DNA from 4 places in the Paenibacillus sp. FSL R10-2748 genome. Region 1 is predicted to be linked to each of the others. Evidence: riboswitches for the same ligand, from Rfam matches in the RefSeq annotation. Region 1 holds a riboswitch; each other region holds the start of a gene.
The links. Region 1 has a riboswitch for cobalamin ahead of NSS66_RS10850 (ABC transporter substrate-binding protein). Riboswitches for the same ligand answer to the same signal wherever they lie in the genome.
Positions count from the first base shown of each region.

Region 2: linked by a shared signal. The riboswitch ahead of NSS66_RS04475 (ABC transporter substrate-binding protein) and the one ahead of NSS66_RS10850 (ABC transporter substrate-binding protein) in region 1 are both predicted to bind cobalamin.
Region 3: linked by a shared signal. The riboswitch ahead of metE (5-methyltetrahydropteroyltriglutamate--homocysteine S-methyltransferase) and the one ahead of NSS66_RS10850 (ABC transporter substrate-binding protein) in region 1 are both predicted to bind cobalamin.
Region 4: linked by a shared signal. The riboswitch ahead of cobJ (precorrin-3B C(17)-methyltransferase) and the one ahead of NSS66_RS10850 (ABC transporter substrate-binding protein) in region 1 are both predicted to bind cobalamin.

Region 1 covers NZ_JBBOTK010000003.1:194,491-199,418, forward strand. The annotation lists gene NSS66_RS10835 (xanthine phosphoribosyltransferase) at 1-403, shown strand, start outside; gene NSS66_RS10840 (nucleobase:cation symporter-2 family protein) at 397-1,704, shown strand; cobalamin riboswitch at 2,394-2,597, shown strand; gene NSS66_RS10845 (hypothetical protein) at 2,555-2,698, shown strand; gene NSS66_RS10850 (ABC transporter substrate-binding protein) at 2,815-4,395, shown strand; gene nikB (nickel ABC transporter permease) at 4,411-4,928, shown strand, end outside.
Region 2 covers NZ_JBBOTK010000001.1:940,209-945,136, forward strand. The annotation lists gene NSS66_RS04465 (ABC transporter ATP-binding protein) at 1-95, opposite strand, end outside; gene NSS66_RS04470 (FecCD family ABC transporter permease) at 92-1,138, opposite strand; gene NSS66_RS04475 (ABC transporter substrate-binding protein) at 1,135-2,142, opposite strand; cobalamin riboswitch at 2,352-2,545, opposite strand; gene NSS66_RS04480 (histidine phosphatase family protein) at 2,667-3,419, opposite strand; gene cbiB (adenosylcobinamide-phosphate synthase CbiB) at 3,463-4,434, opposite strand; gene cobD (threonine-phosphate decarboxylase CobD) at 4,424-4,928, opposite strand, start outside.
Region 3 covers NZ_JBBOTK010000003.1:417,951-422,878, forward strand. The annotation lists gene NSS66_RS11830 (PadR family transcriptional regulator) at 1-117, opposite strand, end outside; gene NSS66_RS11835 (DUF6985 domain-containing protein) at 500-1,033, shown strand; gene metE (5-methyltetrahydropteroyltriglutamate--homocysteine S-methyltransferase) at 1,121-3,439, opposite strand; cobalamin riboswitch at 3,600-3,795, opposite strand; gene nrdG (anaerobic ribonucleoside-triphosphate reductase activating protein) at 3,971-4,468, opposite strand; gene NSS66_RS11850 (anaerobic ribonucleoside triphosphate reductase) at 4,465-4,928, opposite strand, start outside.
Region 4 covers NZ_JBBOTK010000003.1:447,305-452,232, reverse strand. The annotation lists gene NSS66_RS11980 (sirohydrochlorin chelatase) at 1-126, opposite strand, end outside; gene cobJ (precorrin-3B C(17)-methyltransferase) at 219-2,015, opposite strand; cobalamin riboswitch at 2,327-2,512, opposite strand; gene NSS66_RS11970 (LOG family protein) at 2,570-3,124, opposite strand; gene NSS66_RS11965 (uroporphyrinogen-III synthase) at 3,331-4,182, opposite strand; gene NSS66_RS11960 (GerAB/ArcD/ProY family transporter) at 4,284-4,928, opposite strand, start outside.

The DNA.
Region 1 (4,928 bases):
GGGGGTCCCGTTCATTTATGCGAAGAAAAAGAAAGCAATCACGCTGAATGAGCAGGTATACTTCGCAGAGGTTCATTCGTTCACTCGGCAGGAAACCTATCAGGTGAGTATTTCCCAAAAATATCTCCATGCCAGCGACCATGTGCTGATCGTAGATGATTTTTTGGCTACTGGCGCAGCATTGGTCGGACTTACGGATATTGTGAAGGAAGCAGGAGCGGAGCTAGCCGGGGTTGGCTGTGTGATTGAGAAGAGCTTCCAGGAAGGTCGTGGACTGTTGGAGCAGAGAGGCATTGCTGTGCGCTCTCTTGCGCGTATCGCTTCCATGGCACCAGGCGAGGTTCATTTTATAGAGGAAGCTGGCGCGGTGATTCCTCCCGTTAAGGAGAATGTGGGATGTTAAGTAAACAAAAGTTATTCGCGCTGGGCTTCCAGCATGTCATGGCGATGTACGCTGGAGCAATTGCTGTACCTCTAATTGTAGGGGGAGCATTGCACCTGACGCCAGCCCAGATGGCTTATTTGGTGGCTGCCGATCTGTTCACTTGCGGGATTGCTACGTTATTACAGATTATGGGCACACGCTTTTTCGGTAGTAGACTGCCTGTCATTTTAGGTTGTACGTTTACGGCAGTAGGGCCCATCATCGCGATTGCTTCGACCTCAAATTTAGCGACAGCGTATGGTGCCATTATTTTGTCTGGTATATTTGTGGTGTTAGCAGCACCGTTGTATGGCAAGCTGCTACGCTTTTTCCCGACGGTGGTTACAGGTTCGGTCGTTACGATTATCGGTCTATCCCTTATTCCGGTGGCGATGAACAATGTAGCAGGGGGTCAGGGCAGTTCGGACTTTGGACAGCCACGTAATTTACTGTTGGCCTTAGTCACACTACTGGTTATTCTGCTTGTGAATCGGTTGGCAAAAGGCTTTTTGCGCTCGATTTCCGTGCTTATTGGGTTGTTCGCGGGCACAGTGGTTGCTTATGGAATGGGAATGGTGCATTTTGCTCCCGTGGCGGAGGCTTCATGGGTGAGTGTTGCACAGCCGTTTTATTTTGGTAAGCCAGAGTTTAGCATTATGGCAGTTTGTACGATGATTATCGTCAATATTGTCAGTATGGTTGAGTCTACAGGCGTTTATTTGGCAGTAGGCAAAGCGATTGATCAGAAGGTGGAGCAGAAGCAGATCGTCAATGGTCTGCGTTCCGAAGGACTTGCGATTATGCTTGGGGGTATTTTTAACGCGTTTCCTTATACAGCTTTCTCGCAAAATGTTGGTTTGATTTCACTCACGCGCGTCAAATCGCGAAACGTTATTTTTGCTGCGGGCGGTATCATGGTTGTTCTTGGTTTGCTTCCTAAGCTGGCTGCCTTAACGACAGTGATTCCTAACGCTGTGCTGGGCGGGGCGATGATCGTCATGTTCGGCTCGGTCGCTGCATCAGGCATGTCTATTTTGTCAGAAGTGGATCTACGGAAAGAAAGCAATCTGCTGATCGCAGCATGCAGCATTGCCGTGGGCCTAGGCTCTGCCGTTCTGCCGCAAATGTTCGACCAGCTGCCGAGCTTTGCTAAAATGCTGTTGCAAAATGGTATCGTTTCGGGTTCGATTACAGCGATTGTCTTGAACATCGTTTTGACAAGAAAACAGGGCGAATCGGTCAAAGGCGTGACGGTTCAGGAGGTTCCACAGAAGGTTTGATGATTAGGGATAAATAAACCCTTGCCGTCTGGGGACATATAGATATTGACCCTGTCCGACTGTGCAGTGGCGCTAAAGTTAGCTCTTAAGTTGATTTATTTACTAGAGGAATTTGCTAGAGTAGTGGGCGAGGCAGTGGTATAATTTACCTTATGGATTTTGAATAGTGGTGGATGTTTTCGGACCACGGTGCAGCTTCCCGAAAGGGGGTGAAGCCGATGGTCAACCTTGTGTCGTGCTACGATGTGTTGCGTTGGATGGTTACGTTACTAAGCCTGGTGTTTAGTATTCGTAAACTTTATCGCTGGCTACGTCGAAAATTTCGGAACAAGCGAAAACCCACCGCGTAATTAGGTTGGCCCCTAACGGTGGGTTTCGTTTGCATTAACATTTAGTTATGCAGCGCGCCGTGGTGGTGATCCACAGCCTTTCAAGTCCTAAGAGTCTTTGCCGTTGGCGCGGCGAAGACTCTTTTTAGTATACGGACACGATGATTATCTATATACCTAATTTTAGCACGTTCATTTCGTGCACGCAATGAATAGACATCACCTTCATTCTCGCCACATCGTTCAAATTTAAATTATTGTGCAGCATTTATTGACAAGCCTGTGACAACAAAATAAGATCGTAATGGAAAGAAATAAAGGAAGAAAACAGGTGTGAGCCGGACGACTCTATGTACGGGGTTTTGTTGAGACCATGTGGATAGTTGTTGAGCGTGTTCACTTAAAAGGGAAGTTCGGTTGATTCCGACACGGGCCCGCCACTGTATACAGGCATCAGCAGGATACTGCTGGAGCTTTCAGAACAGCCACTGGAACTGTGAAGAACCGGGAAGGCCTGAAAGATGCGCCTGGAGTCAGGAGACCTGCCTGTTTTGACATCACTGTCAGACCCACGGGATGCTGGGGAGGTGGTTAGGCGTGCTGCATACGGAATGTCTGAAACCGATCTGATCCCTTCTATGTTTTTGGAGTTGGCTTCGAGGTGAGTTTTGACATTTTATAATGAAAGCATTTCTGACTGCTGATCAAGTGGTCCGGAATGCTTTTTTCGCGTTTTGCGTTAGGTTTATATGATTTTACAAGATAGAGGGGGATTCTTTGAATGATTAGCAATCGTAGTAGGCGTTCATGGTTGATATGTACAGGGGTGATGCTATTTCTGGCAGTTATGGCTCTTTCGGGATGTACCAGCAATAAGACGTCGGATAGCTCCGGCAAGGGTGAAAACGCGTCAGCACAACAAACAGCGACAGGTAAAAAGCTGATAATGGCGTATACATGGAAACCGTCAGGCGTTGACCCGCACGGAGATAATAGCTGGGATGTGATGCGATCCGGTGCAGGTGAGACACTGGTACGTTTGAATGAAAAGCTGGAGCCTGTGGCTTGGCTGGCAAAGGAGTGGAAGCAGGATAGTCCTACAGTTTGGACGTTCAGCTTGCAGGATAAAGTCACTTTTCATGATGGAAAGAGTATGGATGCAGCAGGTGTAAAAGCGTCTTTGCTGCGCTCTATCGAGAAAAGCCATCTGGCGAAGGATTTACTGAATGTGAAGTCCATTGATGTAAGCGGCCCGCTGGCTTTGAAAATCACGACAAACCAGCCGAACGCGGCGCTGGTGTCCAATCTAGCTGATCCATCGACGATTGTACTGGATGTGGCATCGATGAAAGATGAGCAGAGCTACCCAGCGATGACAGGCGCCTTTAAAATCAAAGCATTCAACAAGGACCAATCCTTGGTCGTAGAGCGTTATGACGGATATTGGGGCGAGAAGGCACGACTGGCTGAAGCGACGATGAAGTTCATTACGGATGGGAATTCGCGCCTGATGGCGCTGCAATCCGGCGAGGTGGACGTGGCGACGGATATTCCAGTTGATAACGCAGAGGTACTGAAAAAGAACGACAAGCTACAAGTGCTGTCGGCTCCCTCCTTGCGCACCCATATGATCGTGTACAATATGGAATCGCCAGTATTCAAGGATGCGGCGAACCGTAAGGTGGTGGACAGCCTGATTCCGCGCACATCGATTGTGAGCGCCGTCATGAGGGGCTTCGGTACGGAAGCAAGCAGTCCGTTCCCGAGCATTCTTCCCTTCGGTAAAGTTGAGCGTAAAGCGCTGGATGGAACGGCAGAGCAGCTGTTGACGAAGGATGGCTGGCAGAAGGACGCTCAAGGGACATGGACTAAGCAAGGCAAGCCGTTCGAGGTTACGCTGCTGACTTTCCCTCAGCGTCCAGAGCTCTCTGTTATGGCTGAGGTCATCCAAAGCCAATTGCTGAAAGAGGGAATCCAGGTCAAGATTCGCAAGGTGGAAAATATCGACGAGGCGTTGACCAAAAACGATTGGGATTTTGCAATGTACAGCATGCTTACTGCTCATACAGGAGAGCCGCAATATTTTATGGACATGTTTTATTCTTCGAAAAGTGAAGCCAATGTAAGCCGGTATAGTTCCAAACCGCTAGAGAGTATTCTTAACAGCTTGAAGCTGGCGAAGGATACAGCGCAGCGTAATGCTGTGACACTACAAGCGCTGGATATCATCAATGCGGATTTGCCACAGTCGTTCATTGTGCATCCTGATAATGTGTTTGGTGTGAAAAAAGGGGTGGAGGGTTTTACACCCCATCCGATCGAGTATTACTACATTACAGCGCAATCTGATATTACGGAATAACGAGCTGCGTATCCTATGATTCGTTTTATACTGGAACGTGTGGCGCAGCTGCTCATCATTGTATTCGTTGTATCCACGCTGACTTTTGTACTGATGCGGCTCGCTCCTGGTGACCCTGCTACTATTTTGCTCACCGCGCATAATGTCCCTGCCTCTGAGGAGGCGTTGACGACGCTACGGCAGGAACTGGGCTTAAACGAGCCGCTTCATATTCAATATGTGAACTGGCTGCGAGATGTGTTCACGGGGCATTGGGGCACCTCGTATGTATCCAAGGAATCCGTGCTAGCCGAACTATGGAACAGACTGCCTGCTACTGTGGAGCTAGCTGCTGCGGGCTTTGCCGTCATGACGGTGCTTACGCTGGGGCTGGGACTGGCTGCCTCGCTAAAAATCAGCGGCCCACTGGATCGTCTGGGCAGGCTGTTTGCCCTGCTGGGATCGTCGATTCCCTCTTTTTGGCTTGGTTTTCTGTTGATCTATCTATTCTCCGTTCGCTTGGGCTGGCTCCCATCCATGGGAAGGGAGGACTG
Region 2 (4,928 bases), on a different contig from region 1:
TTCTTTAACGCATGGAACTCTCCATAGGCACGTGTTAGACCCGCTACCTCTAACGCCCGATCATGTACCTTCTGTGATTCACTTTGTTCTGTCACAGCATTTCCCCCCTGCGCAGCTTCTTGTTCCGGTACAGGAGATATGCGAAGAACGGTGCCCCAACAAAGGCCGTCATCACGCCCAGAGGAATTTCCGTGGGGGCTAACAACGTGCGAGCCGCCGTATCTGCCCAAGCCATAAAAATAGCTCCACCGAGCGCAGATAATGGAACAATCATCCGGTAATCAGGCCCTGTCACCAGACGAATGATATGCGGTACAACGAGTCCCACAAAGCCAATCACTCCACATACCGAGACAGCGGCTGCTGTCAGCAGCGTGGAAATGATCAGAACAGATAGCTTCGTCGCATCTACATGAACTCCCATGTGAGCCGCCTGACGTTCACCCAAAGCCAAAATATTCAGCACACGTGCCCGGTTCCATAGAAATACCAGTCCTATGACCACATAAGGTAAAAGGATTCCTGTATATGACCAACCGCGCAGACTAAGACTTCCCATCGTCCAGTACAATATTTCATTGACCGTCTCCTTCGACATGGCTGTCAGAAAGGAAACAACCGCCCCCAGAAAGGATTGCATCACCACACCCGACAAAATGAGACTTTGTGTCGGGATTTTTCTACCTTCCCGTGCCAACGTCAGCACCATCCACAGCGTCAGCATTCCGGTCGTAAATGCCACTAACGGCAGCGTCCATATGCCAACAAATGAAAATTGAAGGCCCCAATAAATCAGTACTGCCGCTCCTACCGAAGCCCCCGAGGATACCCCCAGTGTATACGGATCAGCCAAAGGATTACGCAGCACACCCTGAAATCCGGCTCCCGCCAGCGCCAGCGCTGCCCCTACCAACATTCCCAGTAACACTCGTGGCAATCTGACCTTCAAAATAATCTGCTCTGAGGATGTATTCCAATCCGGTGTAAACGTATCGCCTAACCACGGAAGGTGGTTAACCAGAATGCCCGTGACCTGGCTGACCGGAAGCTTGGCCGAGCCGATGCCAAGACAGAGCAGCAGCGTCAGTAACAGCAGGACAAGACCTGTTCCTCCAAAGCCGATCAGTTTACGGTTCATTTGAAAATTTCAGGATACACGCCCTTGGCCACTTCCTTGAGACCTTCCGTTACACGTGGACCCGGACGACTGATCAAATTATCATCCACGGCAAACACCCGGTTGTGGCGAACAGCCGATATTTGATCCCATCCACTGCGAGCTTTAATGATTTCACCGAGCGTTTGACCAGTTTTGTCGTCCTTGACACTTTTGCTGTACAAAATCACGTCAGGGTTCGCAGCAATAATATTTTCCTCACTAATTTGGTACCACCCCTTCTGCGTGGCGCCTACATTTTCGCCGCCCGCCAACGTAATCAGCTCGTCCATAAACTCGCCTTTACCAACTGTCCAGCCTGGTGAAAACTCGACGTATACCCGCAGCTTCTGACCTTTACCGATATTTTTAATTCCTTCTTTCACTTCAGCTACATCTGCTCTCATCTTGTCAGTCACCGCTCTCGCTTCTTTCTGATGATCGGTGATTTTCCCATACAATTCGATGTTAGCCATGACATCTTCAACTGTCTTCGGTTCCGTTTTAAAAATCATAATTCCCATGTCGCGCAGCTTGGTCGTAGCCTGTTCACTAAGTGATATCCCTGCAAAAACGACTTCCGGGTTAGCAGCAATGATCGCCTCTTCGTTCGGTTTCATAATACCGCCCACTTTAGGCTTTTTCGTAGCTGCTTCCGGGTAATCAGAGTAGTCGGAGACGCCAACAATTTCCTTATCCAGCCCGATGGCGAACAGCGCCTCGGTTTCTGCCGGGGAGACGGAAACGATTTTATCCGGCGCTTTTTTGAATGTAAATTCCTGTCCTGTTGTATCCTTAACCGTGAGTGGGTAAACTGTTTTGCCCGGAGGCTCTTGTGCGGTTACGGTCTTTCCTGGCTGCTGTGAAGAAGTCTGATTCTCTTTATTTTCAGCATTTTTCCCATTAGCGCCACATGCACTCAGCACAACTGCCAAAATCAGAACCAATAGACCTGTTGTCCAAACCTTTATTTTTTTTCCTGCCATGATTTGCACCCCTTCATAAAAAAAATCGTTAAGAGCGTTACTTGAGCATCATCAGATATCTTCTAAATCCAGCCTTCTTTTCCTATCAAAAAACCCCCGCATCCTCATATCAGGACACAGGGGTCACGTTAGCGCAGATCGTGCGCAGGCGGCAGCTTCTTTCCGCATGGACAGTCACTGCGAACACGTCATCCTTTCCTCGAAGGATTATGGTGACAGGCGGACGGGCAGGTATCCTGACTTATGGTAAGATGCATGTCCTGAAATTCTTTCATATGCTTAGTAGCACATAAAGCAGGACTAACGGGCATGTTTCCATTTACAGTGGCGGGACCGCGCCGGACTCACACCGACTTCCCTTTTAACAGCGCAGGCAAGGGAAACCATAGTTTCATCACGCTGCGCCGACCTCGTCTGCTGGATATTTGATAAGTGGTAGTCAAGCCGTTCTTTTACTTGATGATTATAGGTTAAAAAGAGGCGGCTTACAACCCAAACAGCCTCTTTATCCGCAGGTGTCTAACCTAATGAGGAAGCATTTCTGCTATGTAATTGTGCCGTCCTGCCAGCCTCAATTGAATCCTAAATGCTTCTCCCGGCCTCGGATTCAGACTCCAAAAATCATGACCCGGTATCAGCATGCAAGCCAACTGACGAATTACGCCACCATGCGTAACGACCAAAACAGAGAGCGGCGCAGCAGTCAAACCCATGGGTTGAACTTCCATAGCAACACGCCATTCATACAGAGAGTCAAGAAATTTCCGTAGACGATTCACAAAATCTGTCCAAGACTCTCCTCCAGGAGGGGTTATCCGTTGTGGCTCATCAATCCAAGCGCGATACAAAGACACATCCTTGAGCATGTCATACGTTTTTCCATCCCACTCGCCAAAATGAAGCTCTCGCAGACGTGGTTCCATCATAGGAGACATAGTAGATAGGGAATCTCCAGACGTCAATTCTGATTCTGGCACAATGATCTGCAAGGTCTGGCGACATCGCATTAAATCGCTGCAATAGATTCGAGCAAAGGACTGCCCTTGCAATTTTTCTTGCAAAGGCTTTAATTCCTGCTCTGCTCCCGGTAGCAAACCTAAGTCGGAGTGTCCCAGATATCGACGTTCCTTGTTCCATAAGGTTGTGCCGTGACGAACTAACACGAGTTCCATGTCCCAATGCAGATCTTCTTTAGCATCATACGGCACCTTATCCTCCTGTGAGTTCGGACTTTGTGCGTATTCTACTCTCCTTTTTGCTGCTATATCTTGTTTCAAGAAATGTCACTTCCTGCTCGATCATTATTCAGTGTGTCACTCCTCACCGCACCCATCCCAAGGCAAAACAACCTGCGGCTCCTAACAAACACAATCCTACAAACATACTGGACACGGCGAACATCAGCTGGATCGTATGCCGTATATCTTTCGACTCTAGCGGTCGTATCCAATCGCCCATGTATGCACGAAAGGAGCGCACGCCATGATACACATTATAGCCTCCAAGACGAATCCCCAGTGCACCAGCAACAGCCGATTCCGGGAAGCCACTGTTCGGGCTTGGGTGCAGACGAGCGTCTCGCTTGACTGTGCGCCAGCTTCTTGCAGCATCTCGCTTGTACATCCACGCCGCTACCACAAGCATTGCCGCTGTCAGGCGTGCCGGAATGTAGTTAGCGACATCATCCAGACGTGCTGAAGCCCAGCCTAAATGCAGATACTTTTCATTTTTATAGCCAACCATGGAATCGAGCGTATTCACAGCACGATAAGCCAGCGCCAAGGGTGCTCCCCCGATCAGGGCATAAAAAAGCGGGGAAATAATCGCGTCCACGATATTTTCAGCGACCGTTTCAACCGTACCGCGTACAATCTCAGGCTCATCAAGCTGTTGCGTATCCCGCCCAACTATCATGCCCAGCTCCCGCCGTGCCGCAGCCAGGTCATCCGCCTGCAACGCTCGGTATACTGCCATTCCTGCGTCCTTTAGTCCTTTGGAAGCAATCGTGGTCGCAATCAGCACCATTTCTACGCCGACAGACAACCACGGATGGATCCAGGCAAGCAAGTGCAATAGCGCCCAGGCGAGCGTAAAGGAGCCTCCCGCCACAATGAGTGGAAGCAGTATACCCGCACGTTTCAACCCCCGGTCACTTCGGGCCTGGCGGCGAATCACTTTTTCCAATGCTGAAATGGCATGTCCCATACCGATGACTGGATGCGGCAACCACCTCGGGTCACCGATCAGCCTGTCCAAAAGATAGGCTGCCAGGATAATCAAGCTAACTGTCACGCCGCTGCTCCTCCTCCAGCACTTCACCCAATACAGACAGCAGCCTGTCGTTGGCTTCTGCATCCTTGACCGCAATTCGAAAATGGCTCGTCGTCAGTCCCGGATACATAGCACAGCTACGTATAAGAATTCCGCGTTGTCCAAGCGCCTGCTGAATCGCCGATGCGCTCCACGTACCCGGCGCCCTTGCCAGCACGTAATTGGCTTCGCCGGGAACGACACCGCAGCCCCATTCCGCCAAGGCGGTCAACAGGCGGTTGCGCTCCGTAGCAATCAGCTCCTGTGTTTGGTGCTCATATGCTTGCCCACTTCTCAAACATGCCTCCCCAGCCAGCAACGCCAATCCATTCACACTCCAGGTCACCTGTTTGGCCGTCATTCGCCGGATATAATCTGGATGAGCAATCGCATAGCCCAATCGCAAGCCAGGAATGGCATAAAATTTGGTCATTGACCGGATCAAAATCACATGAGGATAACGATCCAGCACAGGC
Region 3 (4,928 bases), 220 kb from region 1:
TTCAATATGACGGGAGACGGCTTGAGCCAACTCGTAGCCATAACGGTCTCTGCGTCCAATTAGAACTAGAACGCACAGTTCCAGTACCCCTTTTTTGAATTGGATGTTCACATTCACGAGCGGTGCTCCCTTCCTGGATGTTATCAATAATTCATAGGTGTCGTTCGGAATAAGGGGAAGAAACGTGTGTTTGTGCATAATTTGTCACGGGTACTAATTATAGAACAGTAGTCAGGTATAATTTAACATCATGTACTGATTAATGCAAGGTACTAAATTTTTAATAATAAAATATTTGTGCCGAAATGGGCAGATTTTCTTTCTTGAAGGCTTTATTGAATAGCGAATGTTGTAGAAAAAAGTATTTTTATTTGGAAATTACTCGAAATATGGCTGGAAGCACAAATAGGATGCTACTTTAATTTCATTCATTAAAATGATAGATTGTAAAGTATTCAATAGGGTTAAATATTACTTTTTATGAAGAGGTGGGTAAAGGGTGGATTGGAAAAATTGGTATATGGAACTGGAACAGGATGATGAGTCTTGGGATGTATCTGAGGAGATTGTTCTACGTGGTGTAGTACATCTTAATTTTTGCGGGCAGCCCTCGGAAGTAGAAGTCGAATTTATCGTGGGGGCTGACTCCGAAGAACAGGCACAGACTATAGAAGAACCTACTCAGTTGCAAAAAAAGACATGGGAGCAGTATATAGAATATTCGTCAGCTATTCATCCTCAAGTGTTGGAGTCCATACACCATCATTATGCTGACATAGTGGAAAAGTACCGGAATGCTTACAGTATATGGGGAGAGGACCCAGATGAATATGCGCCTTATGTGGAGCGGCCGGAACAATTGCTGGATCGAATACAACTTATGTCTATACTGATTTCCGACTCATCGGCAAAGGATGAACTGTATTTGAATTTTAGTTGCTCCTGGGATCGAGAACATGGCTTAGGCGTACATATGAAGCAGATGAAAATGGAGCATATTCAAGGCGTTTATACATTATATGACCTAGAATAAATCCCCCTTCCCGGCTTTTACCAAAAAGGGCCGGAAAGGGGAATAGGATATGGTGAAATGATGGTGCGATTCGATACGATAAAAAGATTAGTTGGATACAGCCAATGCAGCCCGGGCTGCTTGAGCCGCTTGTACCATTAGTCGCAAGGCGGCGATAGATTCCTCCTTGGTGCGGGTTTTCAGACCACAGTCCGGATTAACCCAGAACAAATCTGATGGCAGTACGCGCAGAGCACGCTGGATCATGCTTAGCATTTCAGATACATCGGGGATGCGCGGACTGTGGATATCGTACACGCCCAGACCGATGCCCTTGTCGTATACCTGATCTTCAAAGCTGACGATCAGTTCTCCGTGACTTCGCGAAGTTTCAATAGATATGACGTCGGCATCCATATCGGAGATGGACTGAATCATATGCTGAAATTCGGAATAGCACATGTGCGTATGGATTTGGGTCTCAGGTTCAACGGTGGCCGTGGTCACAAGGAAGGCTTGAACCGCCCAGTCCAGATAGGCTTGCTGTTGTTCTTTTTTCAGTGGAAGCCCTTCACGAATTGCAGGCTCATCGACCTGAATCATGCCGATGCCCGCTTGTTCCAGTGCCTCTACCTCTGCCCGTAATGCCAGAGCCAACTGTAAAGCAACTTGACTACGAGGAATATCGTTACGTTCAAAAGACCAGTTCAAAATGGTCACAGGGCCTGTAAGCATTCCCTTAACAGGCTTGGAAGTTAACGATTGGGCGAATGCCGTTTCTTCCACGGTCATGGGCTGATCAAAGGAAACGTCTCCGTATATAATCGGCGGTTTGACACAGCGGGAGCCGTAGGACTGCACCCATCCGTTTTGCGTAAAAGCAAAGCCGTTCAGCTTTTCGCCAAAAAATTCAACCATATCGGTCCGCTCAAATTCTCCATGAACAAGCACGTCAATGCCAATGTCCTCTTGAATATCAATCCATTCCTTAATTTGCTGTTGGATGAACGCCCGGTATTGCTCGGCTGACCATTCTCCTTTGCGATAGTGCAGGCGGGCCTTGCGGATCTCGGCGGTTTGCGGGAAGCTACCAATGGTCGTCGTAGGCAGTGGAGGCAACTTCAGCTTATTTTGTTGAATCTCACGACGCTCGGCGAAAGGAACGCTGCGTGACAGAGGCTCTTTTGCCAGCAGGTCGGCCAGATCGGCGGCTGTCTGTACGCGTGCCGCTGAGTTGTTGAAACGGGCTACCGCATCCGCACTTTGCTCAAGCTTGGTGAGTGCGGAAGGATCGTGTTTGCCAAGTGCAGCCGTCAGGACGGCGATTTCCTCCAGCTTTTCATCGGCAAAGGCCAGCGCTTGCACCAGCTCCTTGTCCAGCTTGTGCTCTGCCTCCAGACTGACTGGCACATGCAGCAGACTGCATGATGGCTGTACGATAAGCTGTGCGGCAGTGGTTTGTTCTGCTAACTGACCCAGCAGGGCAGCCACAGCGTTCAGGTCGCTTCGCCATATATTGCGCCCGTCAATAACCCCAGCGCCCAGCGTTTTTCCTTTAGGGAAGCCATGCTGCAATATATGCTGAAGATTTTCGCCATCATCATACACAAAATCAAGACCCAATCCCTGTACCGGAAGTGCGGACAGACGCTCATAATGGTCCAGGCTGCCAAAGTAGGTTTGCAGCATTATATTCAAGGAGGGCGCAGCTTGAGTCAAAGCTTCATAGACTTCCTGAATAATGTCCAAATCCTCTGCCGGGAATGAGGTGGTTAGGACAGGTTCATCGATTTGGACCCACTGAACGCCTTCTGCCGCTAGTTCAGACAGGATACGGGTGTACAGTGGCAGGAAGCTTCGTACGATGGTGGCCAAATCCTTACGATCATAGCCTTTGGATAAGGTAACGAATGAATAGGGGCCGATGAGGACCGGTTTCCCATCAATGCCTAGTTCTTGTTTTGCTTCACGATAAGCCTGTAAGGGTTTATTTTCAGTGAACACCGGGACTGCGTTTGCCAATTCAGGAACGATGTAGTGATAATTGGTATTCATCCATTTGGTCATTTCACTGGCGGTTGCTCCCTTCTGTCCACGAGCGATCCCAAAATACACGGCCAGAGGAACCGGACCTGCGGGACGATGGTTGAACCGTTCGGGTACCAGACCGAACATTACAGATGTATCCAGCATGTGATCGTAATAGGAGAAGTCTCCGACAGGAATGCGATCAATCCCCTTGTCACGCTGCTTGCTCAGATGCTCCAACCGTAATCTTTTCATCTCCGTCTGCAGTTCGCTTTCGTTAATGCTGCCGTTCCAGAAGCGTTCCAGTGCTTTCTTCCATTCCCGGTTTTCGCCGATACGCGGATATCCCAGATTACTGCTAATCAAGCCGGACAATTCAGGCCATTCAATAATGGACATGTACTTTTCCTCCTAGTGGGTAGCTGTTTTATTTTTACGTACCAAAAAAGGCATTCTTCCCCCAGAGTTAAAAATAAGTAGGGGAAAGAATGCCTCCGTGATTAAAAAATCAAAAATACGGCGACTGCTCTTAACACCTCCCTATCTTCCGTAGGTACTTGCGATGTTGTTAAAATAGGCAGGTCTCCTGACTTACGGATCATGACTCTCAGCATTCCTTCCCGGTCTGTGGACCAGTGGATATATGAACAGCTGAAAGTTCCCCGTTTACAGTGGCGGGACCGTGCCGGATTTGCACCGGCTTCCCTTTTAAGCCTGATCTGAATAGAACAGACACCTATCTCCAAGCTATGCGGTTAAGGTATGACGAATAATTATGCACTCGTATACTTGTTCACCATCATAAGTGAAACTTACAGGATGCGCAATAGAAACTCCAATGGAAACAGTTAGCTATATAAAAAAAGACAAGCCTTACCCATGATGGGGACTTGTCTTAGATATATAGCATCTTGCCGGGTAAACTTCGCGTTAAGCCAATGAAACGGTATAGCCTGCCTGAATGCTGGCTTTTACATCTACCAGACGCTGGTTGCGACTGCCCCGGAAGGGAAGGGTCAGGTCCTTTTGCTGTTCTACAAAACGACCATCCACAATCACATCGCACAAAAGCGCTAGCTCCTGTCGCTCCTGATCTGTGAGTAAATCTTCATAGACAAAGCCAGTATAAGCCCACACGGTTCGGTCGGGACAGGCCTCGCGGAAGTCACGCACAAATTGCGAGCATTCTGCTGCTGAGAAAAACGGATCTCCCCCGCAGAGAGTCAGTCCGTCCAACAACGGATTATCCATGATGTCACGAATGACTTCCTGTTGTCGTTGGGGTGTAAATGGCTCACCTGCACGGAAGCTCCACGACGCTGGATTAAAGCATCCGGGACAGGCATGACGGCAACCGCTAATAAACACGACAGTGCGCAGGCCGTATCCTTCGTTCAGAGATTCCGGAATGTAGCCACACAAATTCACTTATGTTTCACCCGGTCTCGAACTTCTGCCTGTTTTGCAGCATTAAAGCGAACGGTATAATCTCCTGTCAGATATCCGGTTACCCGACGTAAGCGCTGAAAGTGTGTATGCTCCTCATCTGTGCCGCATTGGGGGCAGCTTGTCCCGATAATCCCTTCATAACCACATTCCGTACAACGATCCACCGGGTGGTTGATAGAGAAATAGCCGATGTTCTGATGCAGCGCGTACTGAACAATTTTAAGAAACGCATCCGGGTTATTCCGCGCGTTACCATCCAGCTCGATGTATGAAATCGCACCAGCGTTGCAGAGGTTATGGAACGGAGCTTCCAAGCTGATTTTACGAGCAGCCGGGAGCGTATAATACACGGGAATATGAAAAGAATTCGTGTAATATTCTCGATCATTTACCTCAGGGATAATCCCGAAATCACGTTGATCCAGCAATGTGAACTTGC
Region 4 (4,928 bases), 250 kb from region 1:
CTCCAAGAAACAGGTTTCCACGCACATATCCGGTACCCGGTCTGCCACTGCCTGTGCAAATTCCAGCAGCTCCTGGTTCCCCTCCGGGTCCCGACTTCCATGTCCAACCAACAATATTGCATCCACTGCTGTTTTTTCCTCCTCTTTAATAGGGATAACCTGCATGACGCCCTATTTTATATATATGCTTGTATCCAGTTCATCAGGCCTTCATTCCATTAATCACCACAAACCGCATTCACTTCTACCGTTGCTGGTGCATCTTCATGCCGGAAACCCGCAACGACACCTACACGTTTAAAAAATTTATGAAAACGCTCATTCGGATGCCCTTTTTCCTTATATTCAGCAATGACGTTCTCCACGATATCAGTAATCTGATCACCCGGAATTCCTTCCGCTACAGGCTGAGCAGCATGAGCATTGCGGCCGAATTTTTTGCCGCCGAGGAAGAGATCGTATCCTCCCTTGCGATAGACGATTCCGATATCCTCCAGCACCGCTCCATAGCAAGCCATACCGCATCCGTTCAATGCAATACTCGTTTCCTTGGGTGCCTGTAATCCGCCAAGTACAACCTGTAGATGCTCAGCCACAGGTACAGCGTCATCCTTCTCCATATTACAGAAGTCGCACGCCTTCACCTTAAACACATCGCCAATCGGCATGACAATGAATCGTTCATCCCGCAGCCGTCCGACCAGTTCCTCGGGGTCTGCACACGGCACGCGCAGCACGATCTGATGATCTGGCGTGTATTCCAGCTCGCCGTCATCACCCGCTACCTCGGCGAGCAGCGCCATCTGACGAGCGGTGAACTTCTTGTTTCCCACACCCGGGGAAACGCCCACCTCAAACAGCGCAGGCTTGCCAAAGCCGCCTGTCGCCATTCCAGCCGTAGCCCCCGCTCCGGCCACCGCTGACGTTCCGGCGGTGCTCTCGGCGGTAGGCGCTTGCCCGCTCCAGCGAGCGTTGGCTGCGCCAGGCAGCTTGCCGCCGACAGCGAGGCGGCTTAGTGCCTCTGCCGCCAGCGATGCCGGGGCTGCGCCGGTTTGCACAGCATTCGTTGCCTGCACGGCAGCCATCGCTTGCGGGCGTGCCTGCGTCGCAACCGCAGCGCCGCTCGCGGAGGGTCCAGCGGGCGTAGTCGGGGCTGCGCTTGCCTGCGGTGTATCCTCTTGTGCGCCCAGCGACCACGGCTCCGCTTCCGTGCGGAGACGCTGGTGCGGCTTGAGTGCCTGCTCGGTCGCATCTAATGTGTATTTGCGCTGATATCCGCGCGGAGTCACGATCAAGCCGTCATACACTGTCGTCGAGGAATTGCCGATGATTACAGTCGTCAGCATCCCAATGTCATGGTTCAGCATATCTTCCAGCGTCGTTACAATAACTTGCTGACGTTCACGATAAGCACTTTTCACCAACCCGACTGGAGTTTGCGGATCGCGGTAACGCAGCAAAATGGACTGCGTCTCCACAATCTGGCGGGTACGCCGACCACTGCGCGGGTTGTATAATGCAATCACAAAATCGGCCGAAGCCGCTGCTTCTACGCGCTTCACAATCGTTTCCCATGGGGTCAGATGATCACTCAGACTGATCGTGCACGCATCATGCATAACTGGCGCCCCCAACAGTGATGCACAGGACTGAATAGCCGAGATCCCCGGTACGACTTCTACCTCAACCCCGTCCTCGCGTCGCCAGCCTTTTTGCATCAGCACCTCATACACCAGCCCTGCCATACCATAGACTCCCGCATCTCCACTGGAAATGACAGCTACCTTCTTGCCCATCTCTGCTTGGCGAACCGCCTCCTGTGCACGGCTCACTTCCTCTGTCATTCCTGTGCGTACAATCTCCTGTCCGTTCAACAACGGACGGATCAAATCAACGTAGGTATTGTAGCCGATAATGACCTCACTTTCGGCCAGCGCATCCAGCGCCCGTTTTGTGATATGTTCCATATCTCCTGGTCCAAATCCAATCACCAGCAATTTTCCTAATGGGCTCATCGTGCTCCTCCTATTCATCCTTTTCAGGGCAGCTATGCTATCTATTTCAATGATTTATGCACATCGTGTAACTCGAAAAAACCCCATCCTGCCCGGATGGGGTTTCTATGTACGCATCTCTCATCAGACGAACAAACAGCGTAAGAAGACACTATTTGTCTTCCTCCAGCCTGCCGTTGTTTTCCATCTGACTGTTTACGCTTCAAACGCTGCTGCACGTTCAAATCCACGCAAACCTCTAGCCAACATGGAAAAAGCAACGTGTGCCTGATTTCCTGATTTCGTACACCCATCCTCTCCGCGAAGGTTAACGGTGCATACAGATCAAGGTAGGTCTCCTGGCTTGGCATCAACGGATTCTTTCGTCTTCCCCGTTTTTCACGAGTGACCATTTTAAAAAATCCTCTTCCTTACAGTGGCGGGACCGCTCGGGATTTGCACCCGATTCCCTGTTACCCTTTGCTCAACCGCAAAGGCACCTTGTCTGTCCGCTATTTGATTATGGGTCTTATCATAACCTTGCCTCAATCAGTTGTGCAAGCACGAAAAACGCTTTATTTCAAGTTCTCTGCTTTATTTTTTAACATATGTAGCAATTCGTCCGGGTCCGCAGAGATACTTAATAACGCTGGGTGCTCGGCCCCGGTAAACCCTTCTTGCACGCTATGACGCACCATTTCTACTAACGGGTCAAAATATCCATTCACATTCAACAGCCCAATGGGCTTGCGATGAATCCCGATTTGCGCCCAGCACAATACCTCGAATAGCTCCTCGAAGGTTCCCAAGCCACCCGGAAGAGCGATAAACGCATCGGCCATCTCGCTCATTGCCGCTTTACGCTCATGCATGCTTGCTACCTCAATAAATTCGGTAACTCCCCGATGAATGATCTCTGCATCAAATAATAGGGTGGGCATAATGCCAGTGACCTGACCGTCACCCGCCAGCATTCCATCCGCCACCTCTCCCATCAGCCCCCTGCTAGAGCCACCATAGATCAGACGGATATGATGGCGAGCCATGGCTTCCCCCAGCTTGCCTGCAGCCTCAACATATACCGATGAATGTCCAGGTCTGGACCCGGCAAATACGCAAATAGAATTCATTAACGTCTCAGCTCCTGTCCTAAGTATCATGCATCGAAACTTATTCATTATATTAGATAAACATTTTCGCTATAACAAAAATCTTTGTCGATGCATGTCCAACAAAAAAAGATAAAGACCTCGTAGGCCCTTATCTTTATTTTACTCTGTATCCCAAAATATAAGTTCATTTTTTAGCATACTGCATTTATAATTTCTATCTCATTTCAATGACCATTCACGATCTTCAGACCACAGCCATGCACCGAATCGTTATGTTCAAAATATTTACCCAGCTCCACCATCATCGCGCCCATGCGCTCTTCGGTTGGAAACACGACTCGGTCAATCCCTTCTTCCACAATGGACTGTGCAGTCACCTTCCCTACGGATACAGCAATCACATCCTCACGAAAAGCTTCCAGTAACTCCTCGATTCGATTTTGCTCTCTGGCATATTGGGCCAAAAATCGGATTTGCGGACCACTTGTAAACGTAACAGCATCAACATTACGATGGATAACATCCTCCAGTAACGCCTGCAATTTTGCTTCCTCAGGTGGGATATGCTTATAAGGAAGTACCTGGCGGGTCACTGCCCCCTGCTCGTCCAGCCACTTTACCAACCGTGGAGCTGGATCGCCATGCAGTTGCAACAGTACTTCCTTCCCCTTCAGATCGTATGGGGCGAAAGCTCCTGTCAATCCGATCAAACTTCCGTCCTCGTCTCGTACTGCTGGCGTAAAGCCACGCTTTTTGAGTCCATTGACCGTCTTGTAGCCCCGCGCTGCAATGTTGGAGGATTGCAGCAACTCCATAATCTGCTCGGCCACGCCCATATCCTCTGCCATATCGAACAAGGCATCCAGCCCCATACCTGTCGTGAAGATGTACCAGTCCGGAGGGTGCTTCACCCACGATACAACAGCGTTGCGCAGCTCGATATCATCCAAAAAAACGGTGCCCTGGGCCGGGCGCTGTACTGGCTCACCCCCCATCTTCACAACTAGCAGCGCCATTTCTTCTGCTTTACGGGGACCAGCAAGAGCGACTCTCTTACCTGCCATGCGTTGTGCCATTCTGTTGCCTCCCTTGTAGAAGTCGTATTTCTTTCTACCAAGTATACAATCAGAGGGGTAAAAGACAAATAAGAATTACTTTTCCGATAAATACAGTAATCTTATAAGTGGTCGTGTCCTGTTCTGCCTCCATGCTGGCTTTCTTTCTGACTACTGCTATCCCGCTCTCCGTTAGATGCCTTATCATCTCCGCCTCTCCCTTTAGATTTGGGTCGGAGCAACATCCATAGCAACAAGGGCATGATAACAAAAAAAATGATCATCACCGCGGTCCACTCCCGGCTGAAATCATAAATTTGCACGATGTTGGAGAACAGCATAAACGAACAGACGTAACCCAACAAACCTACGGGCCAAACCATCAGACTTCCCCATGCATGGGCAAACATACGCTTTACTGCCAAACTGGTAACGTACAGGTCAACCCCAATCTTCGTAAGAAAGGTCGGTACAGTCAGTGCTGCCACGAACAAGTCGAACCGATCCAGAAAGTCCGTTAGCTGCAATTGACGCACTAGTTCATAGGATGGATAAAATAGCCGGGACAAGATAGGAACACCAATAACCAACTCCGACAGCAACATCAGCATGGTCAGAAATGCGGTTCCGAGCAAATGCCCATACCACGCACTACGCCCATTATAGCTCTTCCCAGAAATCACAAAGGGAACCATCATGATATCGGCCATATATCCCAGCATGCGCCAGCTGCCCTTGATCACTCCATCTACTTCCGGATGTAAATA